2 regions of the Pseudoalteromonas sp. KS88 genome follow, and region 1 is predicted to be linked to the other one. Evidence: predicted binding sites of a transcription regulator. Region 1 holds the regulator's gene; the other holds the start of a gene.

Evidence for each region. Region 1 encodes NrdR, which represses ribonucleotide reductase genes. Its sites were predicted from a motif close to AAACACNANATNTNGTGTTT; they were not measured.
Region 2: the regulator NrdR is predicted to act here: its motif matches at 3,123-3,142, upstream of nrdA (class 1a ribonucleoside-diphosphate reductase subunit alpha).

What each region holds. Positions count from the first base shown of each region.
Region 1 covers NZ_PYHV01000028.1:19,441-26,011, forward strand. Annotated here, with positions in the region: gene C7Y70_RS17365 (riboflavin synthase) at 1-652, opposite strand, end outside; gene ribD (bifunctional diaminohydroxyphosphoribosylaminopyrimidine deaminase/5-amino-6-(5-phosphoribosylamino)uracil reductase RibD) at 675-1,808, opposite strand; gene nrdR (transcriptional regulator NrdR) at 1,810-2,259, opposite strand; gene glyA (serine hydroxymethyltransferase) at 2,355-3,611, opposite strand; gene thrC (threonine synthase) at 4,482-5,765, opposite strand; gene thrB (homoserine kinase) at 5,783-6,571, opposite strand, start outside.
Region 2 covers NZ_PYHV01000019.1:255,576-262,146, reverse strand. Annotated here, with positions in the region: gene gyrA (DNA topoisomerase (ATP-hydrolyzing) subunit A) at 1-1,271, opposite strand, end outside; gene ubiG (bifunctional 2-polyprenyl-6-hydroxyphenol methylase/3-demethylubiquinol 3-O-methyltransferase UbiG) at 1,460-2,170, shown strand; gene C7Y70_RS13475 (HAD-IA family hydrolase) at 2,170-2,853, shown strand; gene nrdA (class 1a ribonucleoside-diphosphate reductase subunit alpha) at 3,233-5,518, shown strand; gene nrdB (class Ia ribonucleoside-diphosphate reductase subunit beta) at 5,590-6,571, shown strand, end outside.

The DNA.
Region 1 (6,571 bases):
ATTTTATAAAACCAGCTTGAGCTAATAAGCTCATGGAAATATCTGAGCTTGCTGGTTGCTCTGCACCTTTGATCAAACGCTCAAGGTAGCGGGCTATTTGGTCAACTTCTAAGTTTACTGACGTGCCAACTTTAAAGTCAGCAATCGTGGTTTGTTCTGATGTGTGAGGCACGATGGTGAGTTTGAATTTATTATCCTCAACCGCATTTACGGTTAAACTAATGCCATCCACACATACTGAACCTTTATATGGAATGTACTTCATCAACGCCGCATCGGTCGATAACCAATATTCTGTTGCGCGTGCGTTTGCGGTGATTGCAGTAATTGTTGCAATGCCATCAACATGACCTGAAACTAAATGACCACCTAATCGCGATACAGGCTGCATTGCTTTTTCAAGGTTAACTTTTTGCCCTTGTTTGTAATGTGCGAACCCTGTTAAACCAATGGTCTCATTTGATAAATCGGCACTAAATCCATCATCATGTTTAGCAACAACAGTTAAGCAAACACCATTCGTGGCAATGCTATCACCTAGTTTTACATCTGCCATGTTCAAATCGTGGCTTTGAATACGAATAGCCAAATCACCTTGAGTTTTGCGCAAATCACTTATAATGCCTGTTGCTTCAATAATACCAGTGAACATAAAGTTTACTCTCAAAAATAAATTAAGACGATTTGGTGGCCGTCACACTAGCGGTGATACGAATATCATCGCCAATTAGCGCACAGTCACTAATTGTTAGGTTAATAGTATCTTGCATACTGGTTAGAGTTGCAAAGTTTAGTAAGCTTTTTGCATCATTCCCTAATAGTTTAGGTGCAACATACACTATAAATTCATCAATTAGATTTTGCTGGGTCATCTCACCGGCCAATGTCGCGCCAGCTTCAAGCCATACTGTATTTATTTGTCTTTTAGCTAAAATTTGCAATGCAGCGAGTAAATCTACTTTTTGAGATTTTTCGGGCACTTCAATATGGGTAACGTAATGAGGCCATTGAATCGATTTATCAAGCTTAGTCGTAAGAATAATGATCTCACTTTCAATACTAAACAAAGCGAGATCAGGCGTTAAGCGGTTTTGAGAATCGACAATAACGCGTATTGGCTGGCGAAGTGGTAAATCTGTTGGTAACGCTTGAGGCAGTTCATTAATACGTACATTGAGCTTTGCATCATCAATGAGTACCGTATCTGCCCCCGTTAAAATGGCACAACTTTGCGCTCTGAATAACTGCACATCTTGGCGCGCGGGCGTGCCAGTAATCCATTTACTTTGGCCATTTTTTAGGGCTGTTTTACCATCCAAGCTAGCGGCCATTTTACATGTCACAAAGGGCAAGCCCTGTTCCATACGCTTTAAAAACCCTCGGTTTAACAATCGTGCCTGTTGTTCAAGTAACCCTGAGGCAACTTCAATGCCGGCACTCGCTAATATGGCCAATCCCTTCCCGGCCACCTGAGGATTTGGGTCAACCATAGCTGCAATGACCTTACTGACGCCAACCTCTTTTAATGCTTGAGCGCAAGGCGGGGTTTTACCAAAATGGCTACAAGGTTCAAGAGTCACATAGGCCGTTGCCCCTTTTGCTTTTTTACCAGCTATGGCAAGAGCGTTTACTTCAGCATGCCCTTGGCCTGCAATCTGATGAAACCCTTCCCCTATTACGACATTATCTTTAACCAACACACACCCTACATTAGGGTTTGGCGTTGTGGTAAATCGACCTAAACTAGCTAACTCTATCGCACGAGCCATATAGTGATGATCTTGCTCAGTGAACATTTGAGCGCTCATACTACTCCCCTAAGCGTGCTATTTCTTCACCAAACTCACGAATATCTTCAAATGAACGATACACCGAAGCAAACCGAACATAGGCCACTTTATCAAGCTTTTTTAATGACTCCATGATGCATTCGCCAACGAGGTGACTCGAAATCTCTCGTTCACCGGTTGCACGCAATTGAGATTTAATAATATTAACAACCTCATCAACTTGCTCGGTGCTTACTGGGCGTTTCTCTAAGGCACGGTGTAACCCGTTAAGGAGTTTATCTTCGTTGAAAGGTTCGCGACTGCCATCTTGTTTAATAACTCGCGGCATAACCAGCTCAGCACCTTCGAAAGTGGTAAAACGCTCATGGCATTCGTTACATTCACGACGGCGCCTTACTTGGTGACCACCACCAACTAAACGCGAATCAATCACTTTGGTATCTTTCTCAGAGCAAAAAGGGCAATGCATATAGTGTAAATTCCGTAACTAAAAACAAAAAGGCCGCTCTAGGGCGGCCTTTATGATAGCAAAAAACATTGCTGATGTTATCTAAATTCCTGTGATTAAGCGTACACAGGTAATTTTTTACAGATAGCTTGAACTTTCTCTTTTACTTGCGCTTGCACTGACTCATCATTAATGTTGTCTAGAACGTCACAAATCCAACCTGCAAGCTCTTTTGACTCAGCTTCTTTAAAGCCACGACGCGTGATTGCAGGTGAGCCAATACGTAAACCAGACGTAACAAACGGAGAACGTGGGTCATTTGGTACTGAGTTTTTGTTTACAGTGATATTTGCATTACCTAATGCTGCATCAGCATCTTTACCAGTAATGTCTTTATCGATTAGATCAAGTAAGAACAAGTGGTTTTCAGTTTTGTCAGAAACAATTTTGTAGCCGCGCTCTTGCATTACCGCAACCATTGCTTGTGCATTTTTAACAACTTGCGTTTGGTATTCTTTAAACTCAGGTTGTAGTGCTTCTTTAAATGCCACTGCTTTTGCAGCAATAATGTGACATAAAGGACCACCTTGGCCACCTGGGAAAACAGCGCTGTTAAGTTTTTTATAAATAGCTTCGTCGCCACATGCTGAGATAATTAAACCACCACGAGGGCCAGCAAGTGTTTTATGCGTTGTTGTAGTAACAACGTGAGCATGCTTTACAGGGCTTGGGTATACACCTGCTGCAATAAGACCTGCAACGTGAGCCATATCAACAAATAAGTATGCACCTACTTTATCTGCAATCTCACGGAATTTAGCCCAATCAACAATACCTGAGTATGCAGAGAAACCACCGATGATCATTTTTGGCTTGTGCTCAAGCGCTAAAGCTTCAACTTGTGCGTAATCAATTTCGCCTGTTACTTCATCAAGCCCGTATTGGATCGCATTATAAAGTTTACCAGAAAAGCTTACGTGAGAACCGTGAGTTAAGTGGCCGCCATGCGCTAAGCTCATACCTAGTACTGTATCACCCGCTTCTAAAAGCGCTAAGAAAACAGCTGCGTTAGCTTGCGAACCAGCATGAGGCTGTACGTTTGCGTAATCAGAACCAAATAATTCGTTTGCACGGTCAATAGCAAGTTGCTCAACCACATCAACATGTTCACAACCACCGTAGTAACGCTTGCCCGGGTAGCCTTCTGCATATTTATTTGTAAGCTGTGAACCCTGCGCTTCTAATACGCGTGGGCTACAATAGTTTTCAGATGCAATTAACTCAATGTGCTCTTCTTGACGTGCAGTTTCTTTATTGATTGCTGCAAATAACTCTGGATCGAAATCCGAAATATTCATGCTACGTTCTAACATGGGGGCTCCTAGGGCAACGTGTATGGTATTTTGAAGGCTGAATTATACGCTGAAAACGTCAATTTGCCTATGCTCTTATGTTGAACATATTTAAACAGGGATTGAAATTAATTCACAGTGTTTTTGTAATGATATTTTTTTATAAAAGCATAAGTATTATTAATAAATATAATGGCGAAGCATTTACAATTATAATATACACAAACCACCTCAAGGTGCCTAATAGGCACTTACTCTCATCGTTGTTACTTTTTAACAGGGATGGCCATTCTTGCAAAGTAACGCCTTGATATTAAACTCCTGTGAAACGCTGAATTCTGCATTTTGAGGTGTTTGGGTAACAATCACATTGCATATGTTTCTATTTAAACTACAATTTAATGAAATGTGATCAAGGATGATACTTTAACCGCTATGCTCGCAAAACCTATATACGAATCGATTCCCTATTTTTACTTCACCTTTGGTGCAAGCTGCTTACTTATTGCAAGCTCTATTATCCCAACCGCGATTGGTATCATAGTGTTTTTAAATGGCGCTAACATTTGGCGCTTACGCTCTAACGCTCGACGAATTGATCACAAAGTTAATCGCAAAAAAGTAAAGAAGCACTATTACTACTATGAATTTAAACCCTTTCTTTTGTTAACGTGTGCACTACTTTTGATTAGATGGGCTCCTTATCAAATAGTAACAATTGCAGGCTTAATACTGTGTTTAATTGCGATGCTAATCATATTGCTAAGAGTATTAAACAGGCGCTCACGGTCTATGGTGTGATTAACTGCTTCACTGGTAGGAATATTTTATTTATGGCTCTAGCTGAGAGTGCAACAGCATTAATCACTTCGCTGCTGTTGCACTTTAGGTCTAACCTAGCTTTTCTAAGATGATGTTTCGTAACTCTTCATAATCATCTTTAATCTCTTGTGCTAAGCACGGCTTAGCAAGGGCATCTGCAAGCGGCTTTGGCATATCAAGTTCAATAGCTAAAATCTCTTCAACACTTTCTTTAAATTTAGCAGGGTGTGCAGTTGCTAAGAATATACCTGCACTGCCTGGGGCTAAATCAGCTTTTAGGCCTTGGTAAGCAATCGCGGTGTGTGGTTCAGCAACATACCCTGTTTGTTGGATTTTTTTCATAACAGCTTGAGTGTCGTTTTCATCCACACTGGTTGAGTAAAAGTTTTCATAACTAAACCAGTTGTTATCAAGCATGGTTTGCACGCGAGGCCAGTTATTAGGCTTACTCACGTCCATCGCATTTGACAGCGACTCAATTGTTGCATTTGGTGCCCAGTTTTTATCTGCAATAAAACGCGGCACTGTATCATTTTGATTGGTTGTGGCGCTGAGCTTAGCAACAGGTAAGCCAATTACGGCACCTATCATCGCGGCGCACACATTACCAAAGTTACCACTTGGTACAGAAACATGTGCAGTTGCACGTTTTTCTTTTGGTAGCTGTGCAATGGCTTCAAAGTAATAGCATACTTGTGCCACTAAACGGCTAATATTGATCGAGTTAGCGGAGTTCAAGCCTAGGCGTGTTTTTACTTCATCATCTAAAAAGGCATTTTTTACCATGCTTTGGCAATCATCAAAACTGCCCTCTACCGCATAGCAATGAATGTTGTTGCCAAGAGTCGTAAATAACTTTTGCTGAGCCAGTGATATTTTGCCTTTAGGGTATAAAATGACTACGTCGATATTGGGCTTATTGTAAAAAGCATGTGCCACAGCGGCGCCAGTATCTCCTGAGGTCGCCGTTAAAATAGTGGTTTTTTCACCTTGGCTGAACTGCGCTAAACACTCCGCCATAAAACGCCCGCCAAAGTCTTTAAACGCAAGGGTTGGCCCATGAAATAGCTCTAAACAATAAATATTCTCTTCTACTTCCACTAACTTAACCGGGAAGTTAAAGGCATTTTGCACCATTTGTGCCACGGTATCTGCCGGGAGTTCATCGCCAATCAGGTGCGATAAAATAGCCGAGCTACGGCTGACAAAGTCCATTTCAAGCAAGGCATCAATATCTGCCATGGGCGCTAAAGATTCAGGAAAAAACACCCCTTGATTACGGCCAAGGCCTGTTTTAACCGCTTCAACAAACGACACTTTTTGCGTATCGTCCTTTAAATTATGTAATTGCATTCTTAGTTCCTTAATTCTTATAGCTGACGCGTGCCGGCATTATCAAGCTTACAGATATGGCAAAAGCCTTGTTCGTTTATATAATTACTTTGTAACCATTGCTCACACTGCTTTGCCGCTTCAAGCGTTTTACACACAGTAAATAACGTTGGTCCTGCTCCTGAAATACTGACAATTTCAGCACCTAGCTCAGGTAGCGCTGCTTTCGCTTCACTAAATCCAGTGATGAGAGGAGCACGGTGTGGTTCGGCTATTTCATCACTCATAATTGATAGAGCGTCATCAAAACGGTTCGTAAGCAGTAGCGTGCTAAACGCCGATAAACGCTGAGCAAACTCTACACTCGCATGCATGCTTAACTGTGTGGGTAACACCGAACGAGCTTTAGCTGTATTGAGTGAAAACCCCGGAAAAGCCGCCACGTAATACCAGCTATCATCGACAGGTAACGCCAGTGATTTATCGGGGATTAAATCGCCCGTTAGCTGCAACCCACCTAAATAACATGGGGTAATGTTGTCATAATGACGCCCCCCACTAACAATAGCCTCAAAATCAGCCATTAATTCAATGAGTGCAACTTGACTAAGCTTGGTATCAGCAAATTTATCAAGCGCTGCAAATGTGGCAACCACTGAGCATGCGCTAGAACCAAGCCCTGAGCCTATAGGTAAGTTCTTTTTCAGCTCAAGCTTAACCGTCGGCATATTGGGCGCTACATGTTCACGAAAATGCACTAAGCATTGATACGCTAAATTTTCACTGGCATCAGTGGGCAGTTTATGGGCATAGTCGCCAGAGCAAAT
Region 2 (6,571 bases), on a different contig from region 1:
AGCATCGACTTAACGTTACCCAATTCCCAAGGACGGGCTGTTAACGCCGCTTTCGCTTCAGCTGGTGTTGGTGATTTACGAATAAGCTCAATGATTGGGTCAATATTGGCAAGCGCGATAGCTAAACCTTCAAGCGTATGTGCGCGATCACGTGCTTTACGTAAATCAAACACGGTACGGCGAGTTACGACTTCACGACGGTGAATGATAAACGCTTCAAGCATTTCTTTTAGGTTGAAGCATTTAGGTTGGTTGTTAATCAAAGCAACCATATTCATACCAAACACAGTTTGTAATTGTGTTTGGGCATAAAGGTTATTCAGAATAACTTCGCCAACATCACCACGTTTGATCTCAATAACGATACGCATACCGTCTTTATCAGATTCATCACGTAATGCACTGATACCTTCGATTTTCTTATCTTTTACAAGTTCAGCGATTTTTTCAATCAAACGCGCTTTGTTTACTTGATAAGGAATCTCATGAACGATGATGGTCTCACGACCTGATTTTTCGTCCACTTCAATTTCAGCGCGGGCACGGATATACACTTTACCACGGCCAGTTAAATAAGCTTGTTCAATGCCTTTTTTACCGTTAATGATTGCCGCAGTTGGGAAATCAGGGCCAGGAATGTATTCAATGAGCTCATGAATAGTTAAATCTGGGTTTTGGATTAAAGCTAAACAGCCATTAACTACCTCAGATAAATTATGTGGCGGTATGTTTGTTGCCATACCAACCGCAATACCTGACGAGCCATTCACCAAAAGGTTAGGAACTTTTGTCGGTAACACGTCTGGGATTTGCTCAGTACCATCATAGTTAGGTACAAAATCAACCGTCTCTTTTTCAAGATCGGCTAATAATTCATGCGACATTTTTGCCATACGTACTTCGGTATAACGCATTGCAGCCGCAGAGTCACCATCAACAGAACCAAAGTTACCTTGGCCGTCTACTAACATGTAACGTAAAGAGAATGGCTGGGCCATACGGACTATGGTGTCATAAACCGCACTGTCGCCATGGGGATGGTATTTACCAATTACGTCACCGACAACACGTGCCGATTTTTTATATGGTTTATTCCAATCATTACTAAGCTCGTTCATTGCAAACAAAACGCGGCGGTGAACTGGTTTTAAACCATCACGCACGTCTGGCAATGCACGTCCAACAATTACGCTCATCGCGTAATCTAGGTAGGACGTTTTTAACTCGTCTTCAATATTGACTGGCAGAATTTCATTGGCGAGATCAGTCATTTGATATCACATTCCTTCAGTATTAACTCTTAACGTACCATTTTAATGGTCTTCAGAGTATTTGTTGTTATTAAACGTATTCTAATAGACCATGCTATCACAATTAATTTAGATTTACAGGCGCTAAATCTTTGCGATTTATTAATTTAGCCCTATATAATGGCCTCAGATTGACGAGGAAGTATTTTATGACCGAACATCAAAATGTAGATAGTGCAGAAATTGCAAAGTTTGAAGCCATTGCCGAAAGGTGGTGGGATTTAGAGGGTGAATTTAAGCCTCTTCACGAGATAAATCCATTAAGATTAGATTTTATCACCAACAAAACACAAGGCTTATTTGATAAGGAAGTGCTTGATGTGGGCTGTGGCGGCGGTATTTTAACCGAAAGTATGGCTCGAATGGGTGCCAAAGCAACAGGCATTGATATGGGCCAAGAGCCTCTTACAGTGGCAAAACTTCATAGTTTAGAAACGGGTGTGGATGTAGATTACATAAAAGTACCTGCAGAAGAGTATGCCCAAGCTAACCCTGCTCGCTTTGACGTAATTACCTGTATGGAAATGTTAGAACACGTACCCGACCCTGCTTCTATTATTCATGCGGTAGCTGCGCTTGCAAAACCTGGCGCAGACGTGTTTTTCTCGACCTTAAATAAAACCCCAAAAGCGTATTTATTTGCCATTATAGGCGCTGAAAAACTTCTAAAAATGGTACCTGAAGGCACGCATGATCATAAAAAGTTTATTAAACCGGCGCAACTGATTGCTTGGGCTGAACAAGCAGGTTTAAAAGTAAGAGCCAGTACTGGTCTTAACTATAATCCGTTATCTAAACAATACACACTCAATACAGACGTTAGTGTTAATTATATTCTCCATTTTGAGAAGCTCGCATAATGAGCAGTTCAAACAGTTTGATTCACGATATGGATTATGACGCCTTTATTTTTGACTTAGATGGTACGTTACTCGATACCGCCGACGATTTAGGCGCAGCACTAAACACCGTGTTAGTGTCGCATAACTTACCAACAGTAAGTGCTGATATATACCGCCCTGCCGCTTCTAACGGCGCAGTTGCGTTATTGCAAGCTGGCTTTGGTGATCTTTGGCTTAATCAAGAAGACCAAAACGCGCTTCGCCAACAACTACTCACCGCTTACAGTGATAACATCGCTGTTCATAGCCGCTGTTTTGATGGTGTTGCGCAACTATTATTGGCACTTGAAAAGAAAAACATAAAATGGGGGATAATGACTAACAAGCCCAGCTTCTTAACGATCCCACTGATCTCGCAGATCAAAACGCTACACAATGCACAAGCTGTTGTCAGTGGTGACACCCTTGAGGTAGCAAAACCCTCACCTTTACCTTTATTACACACAGCCGAATTATTAGCAGTAGATCCAAGGCGTTGTTTATATATAGGTGATGCCGAGCGTGATATTCAAGCTGCAAAGGCCGCAGGTATGCGCAGCGCGACAGCACTGTGGGGCTATGTACCTAGTGAGTCAGACGCATTAGATTGGAATGCTGATTTTAATTGGCAAAGTCCAATTGATGGATTTAACCACATATAGTGTATTATTTATATTAAAACACTATATATTGTGATTAGGCTAATTTTAACTCAAACTATGATGATAAAAAAAGCAGCCTAAATTTATTTTTAAAATGACTAAATTTAGTCGATCTTGAGTTGCTTTTTATAAATTTCATTTTAATCAAAAGGTCAAAGGTTAATGGCTACTAACACAATCGCGTTATCCCAAACTTATCCACAAAGGGGCCCGTTTATGCCCCTTGCAAATGATCGCAGACCACACTATCTTGTGATCTAGAATTTGAAGAGCACCAGATATTGTGGCTAAATGTTATTCAATTAAATTCGATTTTAACCCTAATAAATAGAATAATAATTTTCTAAGACTATATTTCCCAAGGAATACAGGCAAAACTATGAACCAACAGCTATCTGTAAGCAAACGTGACGGCCGTAAAGAGTCACTTGATTTAGATAAGATCCATCGCGTCATTGCTTGGGCCGCCGAAGGTCTGAATAATGTGTCTGTCTCGCAAGTTGAATTGAAATCTCACATTCAATTTTATGATGGTATTCGTACTGAAGACATTCACGAAACAATCATCAAAGCAGCTGCAGACCAAATTTCAAAAGACAGTCCTGATTATCAATACTTAGCGGCTCGTTTAGCTGTATTCCACCTACGTAAAAAAGCGTATGGTCAATTTGAGCCCCCTCGCCTTTATGACCAAATAACAAAACTAGTAGAAGATAAACGTTACGATGCACATCTGCTAGTCGACTACACGGAACAAGAAATTGATGAGCTTGATAACTACCTTGATCATAGCCGAGACCTAAACTTCAGTTATGCTGCTGTAAAACAGCTTGAAGGTAAGTATTTAGTTCAAAACCGTGTAACTGGTGAAATCTACGAAAGTGCACAGTTTTTATATATCCTTGTGGCTGCAAGCTTGTTCTCAGATTACCCTAAAGAAACGCGTTTAGATTACGTTAAACGCTTTTATGACGCCGTATCGCAATTTAAAATTTCTTTGCCTACACCTATTATGGCAGGTGTGCGTACACCAACACGTCAGTTTAGCTCGTGCGTGTTAATTGAGTGTGGCGATAGCCTTGATTCAATCAATGCAACATCTTCTGCCATTGTTAAGTACGTTTCTCAACGTGCTGGTATTGGTATTAATGCCGGTCGTATCCGCGCATTGGGAAGCCCTATTCGCAATGGCGAAGCGTATCACACAGGATGTATCCCATTTTATAAACACTTCCAAACAGCTGTTAAAAGTTGTTCACAAGGCGGTGTTCGTGGTGGCGCAGCAACGTTATTCTACCCACTATGGCATTTAGAAGTTGAAAACTTACTCGTGCTTAAAAATAACCGTGGTGTTGATGACAACCGTGTTCGTCACTTAGATTATGGTGTGCAATTTAATAAGTTAATGTATTCGCGTTTAATAAAAGACGACTACATTACATTATTTAGCCCATCAGATGTACCAGGTCTATACGATGCTTTCTTTGAAGATCAAGATGAATTTGATAAATTATATGTTCAGTATGAGCAAGACGAATCAATTCGTAAAAAGCGTATTAAAGCAATTGAGCTGTTTTCTATGTTTGCACAAGAGCGTGCAAGCACAGGCCGCATTTATTTACAAAATGTAGATCACTGTAATACTCACAGCCCGTTTATTTCAAAAGTTGCACCAATCCGTCAATCTAACTTATGTTTAGAAATTGCATTGCCAACTAAGCCATTGAATAACGTAAATGATGAAGAAGGCGAAATCGCTTTATGTACATTATCAGCGTTTAACTTAGGGGCAATTAAGTCACTTGATGAGTTAGAAGAGCTTGCTGAGCTAGCCGTACGTGCACTTGATAACTTACTTGATTTCCAAGACTACCCAGTTCCAGCAGCTAAAAATGCAACCATGGGACGTCGAACGCTTGGTATAGGTGTTATCAACTACGCATACTACCTAGCTAAAAATGGTAAGCGTTATTCTGATGGCAGCGCAAATGCACTGACCCACAAGACATTTGAAGCAATTCAGTATTACCTTATGAAGGCATCAAATGAATTAGCAAAAGAACGCGGTGCTTGCCCTAAGTTCAATGAAACAACATATTCTCAAGGCATAATGCCAACAGATACATACAAAACTGACCTTGATAAGATTTGTGATGAACCACTTCACTTGGATTGGGATACATTGCGTGCAAGCATTAAAGAGCACGGTATGCGTAACTCAACATTATCAGCATTGATGCCATCAGAGACATCATCGCAGATTTCAAATGCAACAAACGGTATTGAACCACCTCGTGGCCACATCAGCGTTAAAGCCAGTAAAGATGGTATCTTGAAACAGGTTGTTCCTGAGTATGACCGTCTTAAAGACAGCTATGAGTTGTTATGGGATATCCCATCGAACCAAGGTTATTTGCAATTAGTGGGTATTATGCAAAAGTTTGTTGATCAAACGATCTCTGCTAACACTAATTATGATCCAAACAAGTTCGAAGGCGGTAAAGTACCTATGAAGGTGTTACTGCAAGACTTACTTGCAGCTTATAAGCTGGGTGTTAAAACCTTGTATTACCATAATACTCGCGATGGCGCGTCAGATTCACAAGATGATACAGCTGTTCAGCCGGAAGATGATGATTGCGCAGGCGGCGCATGTAAAATTTAAGCACTGTTTTTAAAATATATTCATAGCGGGCTTTGTGCCCGCTTTGCCCTGTTAGTTTTTTGAGTGATCCTATGTCTTATACTACTTTTAGCCGAAACCATAATAACCAATTACAAGAACCGATGTTTTTCGGCCAAACAGTGAACGTTTCTCGTTATGACCAACAAAAATACCCGATTTTTGAAAAATTAATCGAAAAACAATTGTCTTTCTTTTGGCGCCCGGAAGAAGTCGATGTTAGTAAAGACCGCCTAGATTTCCAAGCACTGCCAGAGCATGAAAAACATATATTTTTGAGCAATCTTAAGTACCAAACACTGCTTGATAGTGTTCAGGGTCGCTCACCAAATGTTGCTTTGCTTCCAATTGTCTCAATCCCAGAGCTTGAAACGTGGATTGAAACGTGGGCATTCAGTGAAACTATTCACAGTCGCTCATACACACACATTATCCGTAATGTTACTCAGTCACCAGAACTGATTTTTGATGATATTGTAAGTAACGACAAAATCAGTGAACGAGCTGATGCCGTGACTAAATATTACGATGAGCTGATCAATAAAGTAGCCATCTACAATTTATATGGTGAAGGTAAACATGAGCTTAACGGTGAGACCGTTAATATTAGCTTGTTTGAATTAAAAAAATTACTTTATCTGGCCATGATGTCTGTAAATATCCTAGAAGCAATTCGCTTTTATGTTAGTTTCGCATGTTCTTTTGCATTTGCAGAGCGTGAGCTTATGGAAGGCAACGCAAAAATCATTAAACTCATTGCCCGTGATGAAGCACTTCACTTATCAGGTACTCAGCATATTTTAAATATTATGCAAGATGGCAAAGATGACCCAGAGATGGCTATTGTTGCAGCGCAGTGTAAAGACGAAGCGATTAAAATGTTCGTTGATGCTGCAGAGCAAGAAAAAGAATGGGCAGAATATTTATTCAAAGATGGTTCAATGATTGGCCTAAATAAAGATATTCTTTGTCAATATGTTGAATACATTACAAATGCACGTATGAGTGCAGTAGGACTTCCTACCCAGTTTGAAA